3 regions of the Ochrobactrum sp. P6BSIII genome follow, and region 2 is predicted to be linked to each of the others. Evidence: riboswitches for the same ligand, from Rfam matches in the RefSeq annotation. Region 2 holds a riboswitch; each other region holds the start of a gene.
What was found. A riboswitch is a leader RNA that binds a small molecule or an ion and turns the genes downstream of it on or off. The one in region 2 is predicted to bind thiamine pyrophosphate.
Positions count from the first base shown of each region.

Region 1: linked by a shared signal. The riboswitch ahead of thiC (phosphomethylpyrimidine synthase ThiC) and the one ahead of thiB (thiamine ABC transporter substrate binding subunit) in region 2 are both predicted to bind thiamine pyrophosphate.
Region 3: linked by a shared signal. The riboswitch ahead of thiD (bifunctional hydroxymethylpyrimidine kinase/phosphomethylpyrimidine kinase) and the one ahead of thiB (thiamine ABC transporter substrate binding subunit) in region 2 are both predicted to bind thiamine pyrophosphate.

Region 1 covers NZ_JACGXB010000008.1:235,108-241,071, forward strand. Annotated here, with positions in the region: gene hmgA (homogentisate 1,2-dioxygenase) at 1-944, opposite strand, end outside; gene FHW00_RS13745 (MarR family winged helix-turn-helix transcriptional regulator) at 1,089-1,520, shown strand; gene FHW00_RS13750 (MarR family winged helix-turn-helix transcriptional regulator) at 1,530-1,970, opposite strand; gene FHW00_RS13755 (MFS transporter) at 2,320-3,636, shown strand; TPP riboswitch at 3,792-3,903, shown strand; gene thiC (phosphomethylpyrimidine synthase ThiC) at 3,995-5,758, shown strand; partial or broken gene FHW00_RS24435 (hypothetical protein) at 5,808-5,964, opposite strand, start outside.
Region 2 covers NZ_JACGXB010000010.1:104,128-110,091, reverse strand. Annotated here, with positions in the region: gene thiP (thiamine/thiamine pyrophosphate ABC transporter permease ThiP) at 1-1,350, opposite strand, end outside; gene thiB (thiamine ABC transporter substrate binding subunit) at 1,326-2,330, opposite strand; TPP riboswitch at 2,427-2,541, opposite strand; gene FHW00_RS15345 (thiamine diphosphokinase) at 2,646-3,323, shown strand; gene FHW00_RS15340 (glycine zipper domain-containing protein) at 3,435-3,719, shown strand; gene FHW00_RS15335 (ABC-F family ATP-binding cassette domain-containing protein) at 3,888-5,714, shown strand; gene FHW00_RS15330 (aldo/keto reductase) at 5,751-5,964, opposite strand, start outside.
Region 3 covers NZ_JACGXB010000006.1:338,102-344,065, forward strand. Annotated here, with positions in the region: gene FHW00_RS11345 (putative bifunctional diguanylate cyclase/phosphodiesterase) at 105-2,228, opposite strand; TPP riboswitch at 2,534-2,640, shown strand; gene thiD (bifunctional hydroxymethylpyrimidine kinase/phosphomethylpyrimidine kinase) at 2,727-3,602, shown strand; gene thiO (glycine oxidase ThiO) at 3,602-4,594, shown strand; gene thiS (sulfur carrier protein ThiS) at 4,591-4,788, shown strand; gene FHW00_RS11365 (thiazole synthase) at 4,790-5,560, shown strand; gene FHW00_RS11370 (thiamine phosphate synthase) at 5,560-5,964, shown strand, end outside.

The DNA of each region.
Region 1 (5,964 bases), on a different contig from region 2:
GGATGGTCGAACAGAATGGCGCCAACCGGCGAGTAAGTGCGCAGGTCATATTTATAGGCGCAGTAATTGCCGTGCCACGCGACGATATCGAGCGGCGAATGGTCAATCCAGCTCTCATGAAACTGGCCGCACCATTTGATGACAACACGCGAGCGTGCCTGTTTGTCTTCATAGGCCGCAACGGGGGATTTGAAATCGCGCGGATTGGCAAGGCAGTTCGCGCCGATAGGACCACGGCCGGGCATATCGAATTTCTGACCATAATTCTCGCAGACAAAGCCGCGGCACAGTCCCTCAAGCACTTCGACGCGATAAACGAGACCGCGCGGAATAATGGCAATTTCCTTCGGCTCAAGATCGATAATGCCAAGCTCCGTGCAAAAGCGCAGCCGTCCTTCCTGCGGCACGACCAGCAATTCGCTATCGGCGGAGTAAAAATACTCGTCCTGCATCGAACGGGTGATCAGATAGACATGACTTGCCATACCGATCTGGATGTTCACATCGCCCGCCGTGGTCATGGTGCGCATGCCGGTGATCCACGTCAGATCCTCATCCGGCCCCGGCAGCGGGATAGGGTCCCAGCGATACTGGCCGAGACTGGTGATATTGCGCCGCTGCGGATCGCCGACCGGCAGATTGGGCGCGGTCTTCCAGTACGGCACGTCGACCAGCTGGAATCGGCCCGTATGATGGACCGACGGGCGAATGCGATAGCACCAGGTCCGCTCGTTTTGACCACGCGGCGCGGTGAAAGCGGTGCCGGACAGCTGCTCGGCATAAAGCCCGTAATTGCATTTCTGTGGTGAATTCTGACCTTGCGGCAATGCACCCGGCAGCGCTTCGGTTTCAAAGTCGTTGCCGAAACCGGGCATATAGCCCTCGACCGTTCCTGTCGTCACCGATGCGCGGACCATGCCCTGCGGGATTGCGTGAGCGGTCATGATTAATCCTCCCGGCAAATTCGTTGCTCGAACAACGATAATAACGTTGCGAATGCAACGAAGTCAATGCTTCTTGCGTGACACGTGTTTTTCCGTTGTATTTGCAATGAAACTCTGCTCCTTTCCTGAAAAAAGGAGACATGCATGGCATTCGAACTCGACGGTTTCCTGCCCTATCGGCTCAGCGTGGTGGCCGCGCGGATCAGCGAGCGCTTTGCAAAACGCTATGCCGCTGAAGCGGGGCTGACCATCCCCGAATGGCGCGTATTGGCGCATCTCTATCGAAGTGGCGAAGTCAGCATCCGGGACATCAATACCCGCGTCAATCTGGACAAGTCGATTGTCAGCCGGGCAGCAACGCGCCTTGAAAGTGCCGGACTGCTGCATAAATCGGATAACAATGTTGACCGTCGATTGATTGTACTCGCGCTCACCCCTCAAGGGGAAGAGCTGATGCATCGCCTTGGCAAAATCGCTGACGAGTTTCAGGCGGAGATACTTAAAGATCTGGGCCCCGATGCCAAACATTTTCTCGAAGGGCTGACCCGCCTCTCCAGCGCGCATCCTTCGCGATAATCGCCGACCTTACCCGGCTTCAGTCACCTGCTTGACGGCTTCGTGCAGCGCGGCGATACCGGTTTCCAGAGCTTGGCGGTCCTGCTCGGACATTACGCTCAATATGGCGTTGGCTTTTGCATCGACTTCGCCGAAAGCCTTTTGAAACAGGGCTTGTCCCGCATTCGTGACCGCATAATGCCGCAAACGCCGGTCTTCTTCGGATATGGTCCGGATAATCAGGCCTTTCTCTTCCAGACGGCTGGCGGCGCGGCTGACCTGCACCTTGTCGAGAGAGGTGCGCTGGGCAAGCCGCACGGAATCGATGGAACCTGCTTCCGCAAGCAGAAACAGCAGACGCCATTCCTCACGCATCAGCCCATATTCGTGACCATAAACAGCAACCAGCTGCCGGGAGAACGCTTCCGCGACAATCGCGAGCCGATAGGGAAAGAACGTCTCCATGCGCATTGCATGCCCCTCACAAAGTCTTTTGATTTCAATCATTTTCCCGGATTGAACAGACAATTTCAAAGGCTTTTTCAAGAGCGAGATCTAATCGGAGTGAAACGCGGGCTGGTAAGATTGCGCCCCAATGAAAAATACCCGTACACCGCTGTTATCCTGTCCGTTCGAACAGCCTTTTGAATTGATCCTCGCCCCTCCTGCGGATTGTAATCCCCGGAATCTGATCGCGACTAGTTCATTGCATATGTAACGTTGCTATTGCAATGAACTTGACATCGTTGCAAATGATACGATTATAAGGTGCCGGTAGCGAGGAACCGGTATTCAAATGCTGGGCAGCGGAGGAGCACCCTTGAACACATCAGCACCGGCGGGCACAATGGATGCCGCGCAGACACAAAAATCATCAATACGGCTTCTTTTCGCGGCCAGCACGGGCACGATTATCGAGTGGTATGACTTCGCGGTTTTCGCTTTTTGCGCCGCACTTGTTTTCAACACCGCGTTTTTCCCGGTCGTCGATCCGATCACCGGCTTGATTGCCGCCTTGTCCACACAGGCCGTCGGCTTCATTGCCCGTCCTGCTGGCGGCTGGTTCTTCGGTGTTCTGGGTGACAGGATCGGGCGCAAGCGCGCACTCGTCATCAGTCTTTTCCTGATGGGCGGTGCGACTGTCGCCATGGGACTGCTCCCCACCTATCAGCAGATTGGCGTGTTCGCTCCGCTCTTGCTGCTCCTGATGCGCCTGTTGCAAGGTTTTGCCATCGGTGGCGAATCCACTGGCGCCTTGGTGCTTATTGCCGAAAGCCTTCCGGCAAAACAGCGCGGTCTCTGGACCGGCTTTCCCATGATTGGAGGACCGGCGGGCAATGTGATCGCCACCGCCGTCATCGGTGCGGTCATCGGGCATTTCGGATCGGACGCTTTTGTGGAATGGGCCTGGCGCATTCCCTTCATCGCCTCCATTCTGCTGATCGGTCTCGGTCTATGGGTCCGGCGCAAGGTCGAGGAATCGCCAGCCTTTATCCATCTTCAGGAACAGAAGACCGAAGCCGTTAAAGCCCCATTGCGCGAAGCGATTACGACCCAGGGCGCAAACATGCTGCGCGTCCTGTTCGTCAAGGCTGGCGAAAGCGCGCTCTTTTACCTCTTCTCCACATTCTTCGTCGTGCTGGCGACCGTGTTCCTGAAAGTCCCGCGTGAAGCTGCCCTTGGCGCTCTGTTCATTGGCTCCATTGCCGAAGTCGCCGTCATTCTGGCTGCCGGTGCCACAGCAGACCGTATCGGACGCAAGGCCGTTACGCTGGTGGGTCTTGTGGGTGGTATCGGCGCAGGGTTCTGGCTTTTCAGCCTGCCTCCCGGCGCAGACACAGCGACACTCACCTGGGCAACCGTGCTGACGCTCTCCTTCCACGGCATTATCGTGGGTGGCATGTCGGCCTATTTCACCGAACTCTTCCCGGCGCGCGTTCGTTACACGGCCATGTCGACATCCTATTCTGTCGCCACGGTGTTGGGTGGAGCGCTGGCCCCGATCATCGGCACGTGGCTGCTTGAAATTTTCGGTACACCCTTCGCGGTCGCGGTCTACGCCACATTGATGGCTATACCCGCGATCTATGTGATGATCACCACGCCGGAAACCAAAGGCCGCGATCTGGTGAACTAAAACACTTCGGATTTTTAAAAAGCCGCATCAGTGATGATGCCAAATGGAAAAAGAGAAGCCAAGCTTCACCGTTTGTTTTACGTCCACGGTCAGGAATAGAAACACGCGCGCAGCCAACCGGTCTTGACGACCAAAACTGCCCGTGCATAATTTTAAGCATTCACCAGGGGAGTCCCGGCAAGGGGCTGAGATACTGCTAGCGTGCGCAGTGACCCGTTGAACCTGATCCAGTTCATACTGGCGTAGGGACGGTGCAAATGCTGGAAGGCGAGCGTCCACTGGATGCTTCCTGATGGCGTTTTTTCATCCTTCCAACACTGGAACTGGGTCTCCAACATCACAACTTGGAGCCTCAACCATGTCTATCATTACTGGCAACACAGCCCCGACTGTTACCACTGGCCCTCTCCCTGCTTCCCGAAAACTAAGCAAACCGGGAACGCTTTATCCGGATATCTGCGTCCCGATGCGAGAAATTGCTCTGCATCCCAGTTCCGGGCTGCCACCTGTTACGGTCTATGACCCATCTGGGCCCTACACCGACGACCACGCAACGATCAATATCGAAACAGGTTTGCCCCGATTGCGCGAAAGCTGGATCAGCGGGCGCGGCGATGTCGAAGCCTATGAAGGGCGCTCGGTTCAACCCGCAGATAACGGCTTTGCGACAGGTGAACGACTGACACAGGAATTCCCTTTTCTAAATACACCGTTGAAAGCAAGGAATGGCAAGGCGGTTACCCAGCTTGCTTATGCCCGTGCAGGTATCATCACTCCCGAAATGGAATTCGTCGCCATCCGCGAAAACCTTGGGCGACACGCTGTCCAGCATGAATTGCCGCGCGACGGGCAAGGTTTCGGCGCCAACATTCCCGACTATGTAACACCGGAATTCGTTCGCCAGGAGATTGCAGAGGGACGCGCTATTCTTCCTGCCAATATCAATCATCCTGAATCCGAGCCGATGATCATCGGGCGGAACTTTCTGGTTAAGATCAACGCTAATATCGGCAATTCTGCCGTAACATCTTCTATGGGCGAAGAAGTTGAAAAGATGGTATGGGCGATCCGTTGGGGTGCCGATACGGTCATGGACCTTTCAACCGGACGAAACATTCATAATATTCGAGAATGGATCATCCGGAACTCACCAGTTCCAATCGGCACGGTACCGCTCTATCAGGCTCTGGAGAAGGTCAATGGTATTGCCGAAGATCTGAACTGGCAGATCTATCGCGACACATTGATCGAACAGGCCGAACAAGGCGTTGATTATTTTACCATACACGCTGGCGTGCGGCTTTCTTATATCCACCTCACCGCCAATCGCGTAACCGGCATCGTTTCACGCGGCGGTTCGATCATGGCGAAGTGGTGCTTACACCACCACAAAGAGAGTTTTCTCTACGAACATTTCGAAGAAATTTGCGATATCTGTCGGGCTTACGATGTCTCATTCTCCCTTGGCGATGGTCTGCGTCCGGGATCGATAGCAGATGCCAATGACGCGGCACAATTTGCCGAACTGGAGACGCTTGGAGAACTGACCCAGATAGCCTGGTCCAAGGATTGCCAGGTAATGATAGAAGGGCCCGGCCACGTTCCGATGCACAAGATCAAAGAGAACATGGACAAGCAATTACACACATGCGGAGAGGCGCCATTCTTTACGCTCGGACCGCTGACCACTGATATCGCACCCGGTTATGACCATATAACCTCGGGAATTGGTGCAGCGATGATCGGCTGGTTCGGCACCGCCATGCTTTGCTACGTTACCCCGAAGGAGCATCTTGGCTTGCCCAATCGCGACGATGTTAAAATTGGTGTCGTCACCTATAAGATAGCCGCTCATGCCGCAGACCTAGCAAAAGGACACCCGGCAGCGCGTATTCACGATGATGCGCTATCGCGGGCTCGGTTCGAATTCCGTTGGGAAGATCAGTTCAATCTTTCACTGGATCCGGAGACCGCACGTTCTTATCATGACGAGACCTTGCCCAAGGAGGCTCACAAGGACGCTCATTTCTGCTCCATGTGCGGTCCCAAGTTTTGTTCGATGGAAATCTCACATGAAATACGTGCGGGATCGCAGGAAGACAGCATGAAGATGCGAGGCTGAAGCCGGCTAATGAATACAATTTCTAAATAGTTGCATTAGCACTATAAGTTTACACAGACGAAGAAGGGGCACCCGCGCCTGCATCTTTTTCGGCGTCCGACATTCTGTATGGCGCGAGGCTGGTGTCTGACGACCCGTTGGTGGCCTCCTCTCTCATCGCCAACAGTAAACGCCACCAGCCCCGGTTTTCATGCGCTGTGGCTTTT
Region 2 (5,964 bases):
ACAGAGCCTATTGTGGCGTGCGGCTGCCGTGTCCCAGGCCGGGCGCAACAGCCGGACTGCGAAAGGCATGGCCATGGCTGCGTTGACCGTGACCACCATCACCGGTGCGATGGCGAAAGGATTGGTGAAATGGCGCAGCAGGATGAACCATCCGGCGCCGATCACGATGGGCGGCATGACCAGAATGAGGCTCGCGCCCGTATCGAACAGGCTGGCTATTTTGTTGTTTTTTACCGCTTCCCGGGCTGAAACGAGCGCCAGTGAGAGAAGCACCGAGAGCGTTGCCGCAGAAAAGCCGAGCGCCAGGCTAGTGCCGATGGCGCGCCAGACCGTCTGTTCGCTGAGCAGGCGGGCGAGGTCGGCGGCAAGACCAGACACGACCACGCCTGCAATCGGCAAGGCGACATAAAGAAAGCCGATGAGAATGGCGATGATGTTGAACAGGCGTTCACCACGCGCAGGCCTGCCATAGCGGCGCGGTGTTGCCGTGTGGGTAAAGCCTTCTTCGGAAGGACGCCCGGTCAGGCGCAGGGCCAGCAGGATCAGCAAGGTCAGCCCGAGCTGGGTGACGGTGAGCGCCACCGCACGTGCCGGGTCGAAATCGAAATGCAGGCTTTGATAGATCGCCACTTCCAGTGTTGTCGCCCGTGGACCACCGCCGAGCGTCAGCACGGTGGTGAAGCTCGTCACGCACAGCATGAAGATGAGCCCCGCCATGCCGGGCAGGCTGCGGCGGATAACCGGCCATTCGATCAGCCGGAAACGGGCGCTGTTGCCCATGCCAAGCTGGGCCGCGAGTTTCCAATAGTCGGCGGGTATCGATTCATAGGCGGCGAGGATGAGCCGCACTGCCAGCGGCATGTTGAAGAACACATGCGCAATCAAAATGCCCGTAATGCCATAGATATCCGGCTGGAACGAATGGCCCGCAGCCTCCGATATATGGGCGATGAGGCCGTTTCGACCGTAAATGCTGGTAACGCCCAGCACGGCCACAAGGGCAGGCAACGCGAGCGGCAGGGCGAACAGCCGCAGAATAAAACCCCGTCCGGGAAAATGCGCTTCCGAATGCAAGGCGCGCGCAACTGGGATCGCAAAGGCGACCGAAAGCAGGCTCGAAGCGACGGCTTGTGCGATGGTGAAACGGGCGGTTCGCCAGAGATAGGCATCGAAATTTGCGGCGACATCGAAGCCGCCGCTGGCTTCAAAGGCAAGAGCGACAAGCGCGCCACCGGCAAGCACGATAAGGAAGGCCAGCGCCAAAGCCCCCGCGACGGGTTTCATCGCGGGGGTGGGGCTGGTGTTCTTGCCTGCCGGAGCGTTGATCATTTGCTGGTAGCTGCCAGCCATTCATCGACCCAGGCCTTGCGGTTCTTCGCAACCTCGTCGGCTGGAATGAGCAAGGTCTTTTCCGGTTTCGGCAAGGCGTCGAAAGCGGCGGGAAGCGGCGTTGATGTCTTGCCTGCCGGGAACATCCAGTTGGTTTCCGGGATCACATCCTGAAAGCCGGGGCCGGTCATGAAGGACAGGAATTTCTGCGCCAGCGGGTTCTTGGCGCCGGTCGTCGTCTGGGCGGCAAGCTCGATCTGGAGGTAATTGCCTTCCGGATAGGCCAGCGCCTTGTAGCGATCTGTCTTCTCCGCAATGACATGATAGGCTGGCGAACTGGTATAGGAGAGCACCATCGGCGCTTCACCCTTGGTGAAGAGGCCATAGGCTTCCGACCAGCCCGGCGTGACGGTGAGAATGCGCTTCTGCAATTTCTGCCAGGCATCGCCGGCCTGATCGCCATAGACGGCTTTCATCCAAAGCAGCATACCAAGACCCGGTGTCGAGGTGCGCGGATCCTGAAGCACGATCTTCTGCGACGGGTCGCCTTCGACCAGTTCCTTCAGGCTCTTGGGCGGATTGGGCAGCTTTTCCGAATCATAGACAATGGCGAAATAGCCATAGTCATAGGGTACGAAAATATCGTCCTTGAAGTCACCCGGCACGCTGACATTGCCAAGATCGATGCCACTTGGCGCAAAGAAGCCAGTGGCGCGCGCTTCCGTGGTCAGGTTGGTGTCGAGGCCAAGCACGATATCGGCCTTGGTGTTGCCGCCTTCAAGCTTCAGCCGGTTGAGCAGGGCCACACCGTCGGCGGAAGCGACCCAGTTGATCTCGCAGTCGCATTCCTTCTCGAAGTTTTCCTTTACCTTGGGACCGGGACCCCATTCGGAAATGAAACTGTCATAGGTATAGATGGTGAGCTTGTCTTTGGCCTGTGCCGCAGGTGCCAGACTAACGGCTGCCGCGAAAGAGAAGGCCAGCAAAGATAACAGCCGCATAACGGCACGTCCTTTCATAAAGTTAAAAGGATTTAGCGCCGCTTGGGGTCTGGAGCACAACAATAACCGAAAAGCTGCTACTTTTCGGGATCGTGCCGCAGAGCAGCATCTAATCCCTCCGCCGGTGCAAACCGGATCAGGTTCAGCGGGTTGGTTTTTTGAAAAACCTCTCAGCCATTCATGGGAACAAATGGCACCCCGTTAGAGCGTTGCGACATTAATATGTCAGGCCATGAAGGGCAAGAGAGGCAAAAGCGATACAAACTGGGACAGAGCAGACTTCCAGCTGGGATTTGCCCATGATAAGAGCGGCTTATGAGCACATTCGTCATCCTTCTCGGCGGCGACCTCGTCGTAACCGAACGGCTGCGTCAGCAGATAGCCGGCGCGCGCATTCTGGCCGCCGATGGTGGTATTCGTCATGCGGCCGCTCTGGGCGTCGAACCGGAACTGTGGCTCGGCGATTTCGATTCCACGCCACAAGCCCTGCTCGATCAATATGCGCATGTGCCGCAAAAGACATTTCCGCGCGCCAAGGACATGACAGACGGCGAACTGGCTTTCGAGGAAGCCTTTGCCCGTGGCGCGACACGCGCCATTTTGTGCGGTGCTTTTGGCGGCCAGCGCACCGACCACACGCTGCTGCATCTCACAATGGCGACAGCGCAGGCCAACAAGGGGCGGAATGTCCTCCTGTCCAGCGGTGCGGAAGAGGCATGGCCGGTGACGGCTGGCGAGTTTACCTATGATTTCCCTGACGGCACGCTGTTCAGCGTCATCAGTTTCACCGCTGTGGACGGGCTTTCAATCACAAATGCAGAGTGGCCGTTAGACAACGTGACCCTTCCTTTTGGTTCTTCGTGGACAGTTTCCAATATAGTGCGTGGAACACTTCGCATTACTGTGCGTTCTGGCTTAGCGATACTTGTTGCAAACTTAAATTCGGAGCATGCTGACGGCGTGTCGCTAACCTTACCGATTGAAAAGGCTTGACGCTCGACAGCGAAACGTATTTCAAATGCGGTAAGCGGGTTATTAGTTAGCGCCGAAATTGGGGACGCAAAATCGGCACCTGAAGTGTCAACTTTGACAGGAGATTGTTTGATGAAGTCACGTCTTTCCATGATTGCGGTTGCCGGGGTGCTCGCATTGTCGACAGCAGCATGCACGACCAACGAACAGCGCACAGCTGGTTACGGTGTTGGCGGTGCAGCAATCGGTGCTCTCGCCGGTGGTGCAATCGGCGGTAACGGCCGTGGCGCTCTCACGGGTGCTGCTATTGGTGCTGTTGCCGGTACGCTGGTTGGCGCTGCCCAGACGCGTAATGGCGTGCAGTACTGCCGCTATCGCGACAACTACGGCCGCGTCTACGAAGCACGCTGCCAGTAAGCTTGAAGCTTAAAATCGTATCGCGGACAGGCCGGGGAAACCCGGCCTGTTTGTTTTTCGTGCCTCTTTCCTATCGATCCATTTGACAGAACGGCTTTTGTCGCGGACAAGCAGGGCGGAATTTCAAAGCACATCCCGAGAACCGCCCAGAAAGCCTCAGAAGACACCATGGCACCACCGCTCCTTCGCCTAGACCAGATCAAGCTCACCTTCGGCGGTACGCCGCTTCTGGAGGATGCGAGCCTTTCGGTGAGCGAGGGCGACCGCATCGCGCTGGTCGGGCGCAATGGTTCTGGCAAATCCACGCTTTTGAAGATCGCCGCCGGCATGGTCGAGCCGACTTCGGGCGAAGTGTTCAAGCATCCGGGCGCGACCGTTCGCTATCTGCCGCAGGTGCCGGACATGGACGGCTTTGCCAGCGTGCGCGCCTATGTCGAAGCGGGGCTCGGACCGACCGACGATCCGCATCGCGTGACCTATCTTCTGGAGCATCTGGGCCTGACCGGCGACGAAAATCCGGATCATCTTTCGGGTGGCGAAGCGCGCCGTGCGGCGCTGGCGCGTGTGATCGCGCCGCAGCCCGATGTGCTTTTGCTCGACGAGCCGACCAACCATCTCGATCTGACAACCATCGAATGGCTGGAAGGCGAATTGCGCCAGATCCGTTCGGCCATCGTGCTGATCTCGCATGACCGTCGCTTTCTGGAAAATGTCAGCCGCGCGACTGTCTGGCTCGACCGTGGTATCACACGCCGTCTGGAGCAGGGTTTCGGCCATTTCGAGGAATGGCGCGACAAGGTTCTGGAAGAAGAAGAGCGCGATCATCACAAGCTTGGCCGCCAGATTGCCCGCGAGGAGCATTGGCTGCGCTATGGCGTGACGGCACGCCGCAAGCGCAACATGCGCCGCCTCGGCGAATTGCATTCCATGCGCGCGGATTTCCGCAATCACCGCAAGGCGCAAGGGTCGGCGGTTCTGACGGCCAGCGATTCCAAGGAATCCGGCAAGCTGGTGATCGAAGCCAAGTTGCTGAACAAAGCCTATGGCGACCGTGTTCTGGTGAAGGATTTCTCCACGCGCGTGCAGCGCGGCGACCGGATCGGTCTGGTCGGCCCCAACGGCGCGGGAAAAACCACACTGCTCTCGCTCCTGACCGACAAGCTGGCGCCAGATTCCGGCACGCTTCGGCTGGGCGTCAATCTGGAAATGGCCGAGCTTGATCAGAAGCGTGACAGCCTCAATCTGGATGAGACGCTGTCGCATTATCTGACCGACGGGCGCGGGGAAAACCTCGTCATCAATGGCGAGCAGCGCCATGTTGTTTCCTATATGAAGGACTTTCTGTTCCAGCCGGAACAGGCCCGGACGCCGATCCGCGAGCTTTCCGGTGGCGAAAGGGCGCGTCTGATGCTGGCCCGCGTGCTGGCTCGCCCCGCCAACCTGCTGATCCTCGACGAGCCGACCAACGATCTCGACATGGAAACGCTGGATCTGTTGCAGGAACTGGTCGCAGGTTTTCCGGGTACGGTTATTCTGGTCAGCCATGATCGCGATTTTCTCGACCGCACGGTGACCTCTGTGATCGCGCCGGAAGGCGACGGGCGCTGGCTGGAATATGCGGGTGGTTATGCCGACATGATGGCGCAGCGCAAGGAACAGGCGCTGGAACGTCGCAACGTCAAGACGGCGAACGCCCGCGCTGGTGATAAGGGCGGCGATAGCAGCGAGGAGGCTTCGCAGCCAAAGCGTGAGGAAAAGCGCAAGCTCTCCTTCAAGCAGAAATTCGCGCTGGAAACGCTGCCGGGCAAGATGGACGCTCTGGGCAAGGAAATCACCGTCCTTGAAGGCAAGCTTGCCGATCCGCAGCTCTATGCCAAGGACCCGACGCTTTTTGCCAAGACTGCCGATCTTCTGGAAAAGAAGCGCAGCGAGAACGCCGCCATGGAAGAAGAATGGCTGGAACTCGAAATGCTGCGGGAAGAGATTGAGGGATAAACGAACCCGCCGATATCTCGGCGGGTTTCTGTGGATTTAGGCGCTTGCCTTGTTCAAAAGGGCAATGTCGCTGTCGCGCAGCTTCAGCTCGGCGGCAGTGATCAGTTCTCCCAATTGGGTCAGGCGTGTGGCGCTGGCAATCGGGGCGGTGATTGACGGGTGCGCGATCATCCAGGCGATAGCCACCTGTGCCTGCGTGGCGTCGACATTGCGGGCCACTTCGTCCAGCGCGGCAATGATCCGCGAACCG
Region 3 (5,964 bases), on a different contig from region 2:
AGGCTAGATTTCTGAATTGCCATATAAGTAGTCCTTCCCACCGTTGGAAGGTCAAGCGCTTTTTTGAAAGCAGAAATGCGGAATTGTTTTTCCGGATTTTCCGATCAGACCGGCAGCCGGTTATGCGCCGGGGGCATGGCGAGGCCGGTGCCGTTATTGCTCTGGATAAAGGCCTGCACATCGCTGGCCGGCATCGGGCGTCCGGTCAGATAGCCTTGCACCTCGCCGAAACGTTCGGTTCTCAGACGCTCAAGCTGCTGCGCCGTTTCCACGCCTTCGGCGGTGGTGACAATGTTGAAGCCAGCGCCCAACGTTGCCACCGCCTGGATGATGGCGAGATCGCGCGTATCCGCTTCGATACCGGAGACGAAGCTGCGGTCGATCTTGATCTTGTCGAACGGAAAGGAGCGCAGATAGCTGAGCGAGGAATAGCCGGTGCCAAAATCGTCCATGGCAATGCGAGCGCCAAGGCGGCGCAACTCGAACAGCAATTCGATATTGTGCTTGCTGTTGGACAGAAACACCGACTCAGTGATTTCCAGTTCCAGCCGGTTCGGCGACAGGCGGGCCGCATCCAGCGCATCAGTGACAGAGCGCAAAAGCGAGCTTTGGCTGAACTGCACCGGCGACAGATTGACCGAAACCTTGATATCCTCCGGCCAGGAAACCGCTTCGCGGCAGGCCGCCAGCAGCACCCAGTCACCGATGGGACCGATCAACCCGGTCTCTTCCGCGAGCGGAATGAACTCCGCCGGTGAAATCATGCCGCGCTCGGGATGACGCCAGCGGATCAGCGCTTCAAAGCCGGAAATCCGCCCGCTCTCCAGATTGAAGATCGGCTGGTAATGCAGTTCGAACTGCTGGGACAGCAGGGCCTGACGCAGCTCGCTCGTCATGATGTGGCGCTTTTCAGCGGCCAGACGCAACGCGTGCTGGTAGAAATGGAAGGTGCGCCTGCCGCTCGATTTCGACGCGTGGAGCGCCAGATCGGCGTTGCGCATCAGCACGTCGGAATTATCGCCATGCAGCGGCGCCTGCGCGATGCCCATGCTGCATGTGACGAATTCGGAATTGTCGCCGAGCTTGAACGGTTCCTGAAATGCCGAAAGCACCCGATCCGCAAACATGGCGATCTGGCCAACGGTCCCGCTGCGATAGATGACGGCGAACTCATCGCCGCCGAGCCGCGCGATGAACTGGTCGCTCGTGGTGATCTGGCGCAACCGCTCGGCCACCTGCTGCAAGAGCTGGTCGCCTGCCTGATGGCCGATATTGTCGTTGATGCTCTTGAAGTGATCGATGTCGATATAGAAAAGCGCAAACGGCTCCGCATCGCCGCCCTTTTTCAGCAAGTCCTCGACATGATGGGAGAAATAGGCGCGGTTGGGCAGTCGCGTGAGGCTGTCATGCATGGCGATATGGGCCATGCGCTCCTCGATTTCGCGCCGTTCGGTAATGTCTTCGATCAAGCCGATCAGATAGCGCGGCGTGCCGTCGTCGACCGGCGGAATGGAGCTCTTGATGACACGCAGAATGCGCTGCGTTCCGTCGTCGTGATGGGTTTTATATTCGACGCTGAGCGCTTCGCCTTTGCTCATCACCTGACGATCCTGCTGCGCATATTGGCGGCGCTCCAGATCCGTCATCAGCTGTGCATCGGTGAAGCCGACCACCGCCTCAATCGCCTTGCCGCTCGCCTGCGATGCCGCCTGATTGTAGAGCACGTAACGCCCCTCGTCCTGCATGTCCTTGATGAACACGCCGAGCGGCAGATTGCTGACAAGGCTATCGAGCAGTGATTGCGCATGGATCGCCTGCCGGTTGGCTTCGGCAATTTCGGTCCGATCCTGCACGATGGCAAGGATGGCGTCCTTACCGTCGAACTGCACTTCCCGTCCGTAGGTCAGAACTTCGATGATTTCGCCGGTGGCGCGCCGATGCTGCCATCGCTCGGGGCGCTCCAGATCGCTGCGATCACGGACAGCGCTCAGCATGCGCTCGCGCTCGGCCTGCGGACGAATATCGAGAACAGTCATGCCCGGCAGTTCATCAGGCGTATAGCCGTAAAGCGCATAGGCCGCGTCGTTCATGATGATGAAGCCGAGGGTCTGCGGGTCATAGACCCACATTGGCGTCGGATGGGTGGTGAAAAGGATACGGAAATCCTGCTGGGACGTGCTCGCCATGGAGCCTCCCGCCTCTGTCGGACCGGCTTTCCGCTTCGCCATCATATACCCCTTGCCCCAAGCCGACACATGTCGTCAGTCTAAATTAGCCAACAAAACCTCTCACTGGAACATCATATTCCGCATGAGTTCATGACCAGACAAGCTCACGAACCAACAGGCGAGGACCGTCACCAGGACGCACTTCCCCGCTGGGAGAATACGACCAATGGTTTTAACAAACCATATATGAAGGAGGTACTCATTTAGTTTTTTCTGATGATCTTGTTTTTTATAGCGTCAGACCTCGCGCGAGACCGCTTGAGATAACTTGACCGCTCAAAACTTCCGGCCTATGCCTATGGATGCAAAATTCGTTGGGGTGCCTCGAAAGAGGCTGAGAGGCGCGTTCACGCGTTAACCCATTGAACCTGATCCGGGTAATACCTGCGTAGGGAACGGAGTTTGACGCGTCGCGGACAGGGTTCATCCCACTCGGAGCTTATGCTCCTTACAGGTTCATGACGTCTCATCTTTCCGTTCGGAATGAGAGACGACACGATGAACCAGAAACATAGTTTCTCCCGAACCAAATCCAACAATGGCCAGACACGGTCTGTGCCCATCTGCGTGACAATTGCCGGTTCCGACAGCGGCGGCGGCGCTGGCATTCAGGCCGACCTCAAGACATTTTCGGCGCTCGGCGTTTATGGCGCGAGCGTCATTGCGGCTGTGACCGTGCAGAACACCTGCACGGTGAGCGCGGTGCACGATATCCCGCCCGCCATTGTCGCTGGGCAGATCGACGCCGTTTTCAGCGATCTCGACGTTGCCGCAGTGAAGATCGGCATGGTTTCCGTGCCCGAAACCATCGAGGCCATTGCGCGGGGACTCGCCCATTTTTCCGGCCCTGTCGTGCTCGATCCGGTGATGGTGGCCAAGTCCGGCGACCGGCTTTTGAGCGAAAGCGCCATTGCGCTTTTGCGCCAGAAACTGGTGCCGATCGCAACGCTTTTGACCCCAAACCGGCCTGAAGCTGCCTGCCTGCTCGGCTGCGGTCTGGCGCTTGATGATGAAGACGCCGAACAACAGGGCCGCGCATTGCTCGAACTCGGCGCGAAAGCCGTTCTGATGAAGGGCGGCCATGCGGAAGGCGAAATCTGCGTCGACCTCCTCGTTCGCCGCGATCAGCCGACGCTGCGTGTCGAGGCGCAGCGCATCTTGACCGGCAACACCCATGGCACAGGCTGCACGCTCTCCTCGGCCATTGCGGCAGAGCTTGCAAAGAACCTGCCGCTCGAAAAGGCCATGCTTGCAGCCCACACCTATCTGCAAGGGGCAATCCGCGCTGCCGATACGTTGAAGATCGGACACGGCCACGGGCCGGTGCACCATTTCCATAACCTCTGGAAAACCCGAATGGAGGAGATTGCGTGATGCGCGTCACCATCATCGGAGCGGGTGTCGCCGGTCTTGCCACCGCCGCCGAGTTCACCGATCAGGGCCATGCCGTCACGGTGATTGCCCGCAGCCCGCAGATCGGTTCCGACTGCTGTTCCTGGCTTGCAGGCGGCATGCTGGCACCATGGTGCGAGGGCGAAAGCGCCGAAGAGCCTGTGGTGCGGCTCGGTCAGGAAGCCATCGGCTGGTGGGAAAAGCACGTCTCCGGCGTCAAGCGCGAAGGCACTCTGGTTCTGTCGCACAACCGTGACGCCAGCGAGTTGCGCCGTTTCGCCCGCCGGACGGAAGCCTTCGACACAATCGACCATGACCGCATTGATGCACTGGAACCCGATCTGGCCGGGCGTTTCCGGCAGGGCCTGTTCTTCACACGTGAAGGCCATCTCGATCCGCGCAAGACATTGGTTGAGCTGGCCGAAAACCTGCAAAGAAAAGGCGTCGTCTTTCACCTCAATACGGAAGCGCATGAAGCGAAGATCGACGCGGATATCACCGTCGATGCCCGTGGTCTTAGCGCCCGCGATGCGCTGCCCGATCTGCGCGGCGTCAAGGGTGAGATGCTGGTTGTCCGCTCGCGCGACATCAACCTTTCGCGGCCCGTGCGTCTCCTGCATCCGCGCATTCCGCTCTACATCGTGCCGCGCGGCGACGGCGTGCACATGATCGGCGCGACGATGATCGAAAGCGATCAGCGCAGTGGCATCAGCGTGCGCTCGACATTGGAGCTTTTGAGCGCGGCTTACGCCCTGCATCCGGCCTTCGGCGAGGCTGAAATTCTCGAAACCGGCGTCGATGCGCGCCCCGCCTTTCCAGACAACCTTCCCCGCGTGAGACGGCGTGGCAAAACCATCTATGTCAACGGGCTTTACCGCCACGGCTTCCTGCTTTCGCCAGCTGTGGCACGCATGGCGGTTGCGGCCGCGACCGCGCCCGAAACTATGCCTGAATTTGTGGAGGACTATGCATGACGATCGTGCTGAACGGTGAAGTCATCACCACGGCAGCCGCCAATCTGGCGGCGCTGCTGACCGAGATCGAACTGGATGAAGCGGTTGTTGCAACCGCGCTGAACGGTGAATTCGTGGCCAGCGACGAGCGCGCAGCCGCGACCTTGTCGGCTGGCGACCGCATCGAAGTTCTGGCCCCGATGCAGGGAGGCTGAGATGCTGGAATTCTACGGCCAACAATTTGAAAGCCGCCTGCTGCTCGGCACGGCGCAATATCCATCGCCCGCCATTCTGGCCGATGCGGTGCGTGCTTCGCAAAGCGATATCGTCACCGTGTCGCTGCGCCGCGAAAGCGGCGATGCGCGCGCCGGACAGGACTTCTGGGCGCTGATCCGCGAGTTGGGCGTCGCCGTTCTGCCCAACACCGCAGGCTGCCACACGCCGCGTGAAGCGGTGACCACCGCCAGAATGGCGCGTGAAATCTTCGGCACCAACTGGATCAAGCTGGAAGTGATCGGCGACCACGACACGTTGCAGCCCGACCCGTTCGGTCTGGTCGAAGCAGCGCGCATACTCTGCGACGACGGTTTCGAGGTCTTTCCCTATATGAATGACGATCTGGTCGTCGCGGAAAAGCTCATTGAAGCCGGTTGCAAGGTGCTGATGCCCTGGGGCGCGCCCATCGGCTCAGGCCGTGGCCTCAACAATCCTTATGCGCTGAAGACCATGCGGGCGCATTTTCCCGACATTCCGCTTGTTGTCGATGCCGGCATCGGTGTGCCGTCCCATGCGGCTGCGGCGATGGAACTGGGCTATGACGCCGTGCTCATCAACACCGCTGTCGCCAAGGCTGGCGATCCCGTTTCCATGGCACGTGGTTTTGCGCTGGCGGTTGAAGCCGGACGGCTCGCTTTCGAAGCAGACGCCATCGAAGCGCGCGACATGGCCGCGCCATCCACCCCTCTTCTCGGAAAGGCATTTTTGTAATGGCCCTCGATCCGTTCTACCCGATCTTCGACAGCGCAAAATGGCTGGAGCGCATGGTGCCGCTCGGCGTCAGGCTGGTGCAGTTGCGCGCCAAGGACAAGACCGAGCCGGAGCTGCGCAGCGAAATCCGCGCCGCACGCGAAATTTGCCTTGCCCATGACTGCCAGCTGATCGTCAACGACTATTGGAAGCTCGCGCTGGAGGAAGGTTGCGACTTCATCCATCTTGGACAGGAAGACCTCGACGATGCCGATCTGGATGCCATTCGCGCCGGTGGTTTGAAACTGGGTGTTTCGAGCCATGACGAGGCGGAACTGGACCGCGCCCTGTCGGTAAAGCCAGACTATATCGCGCTTGGCCCCATCTACCCGACCATTTTGAAAAAGATGAAATGGCACGAACAG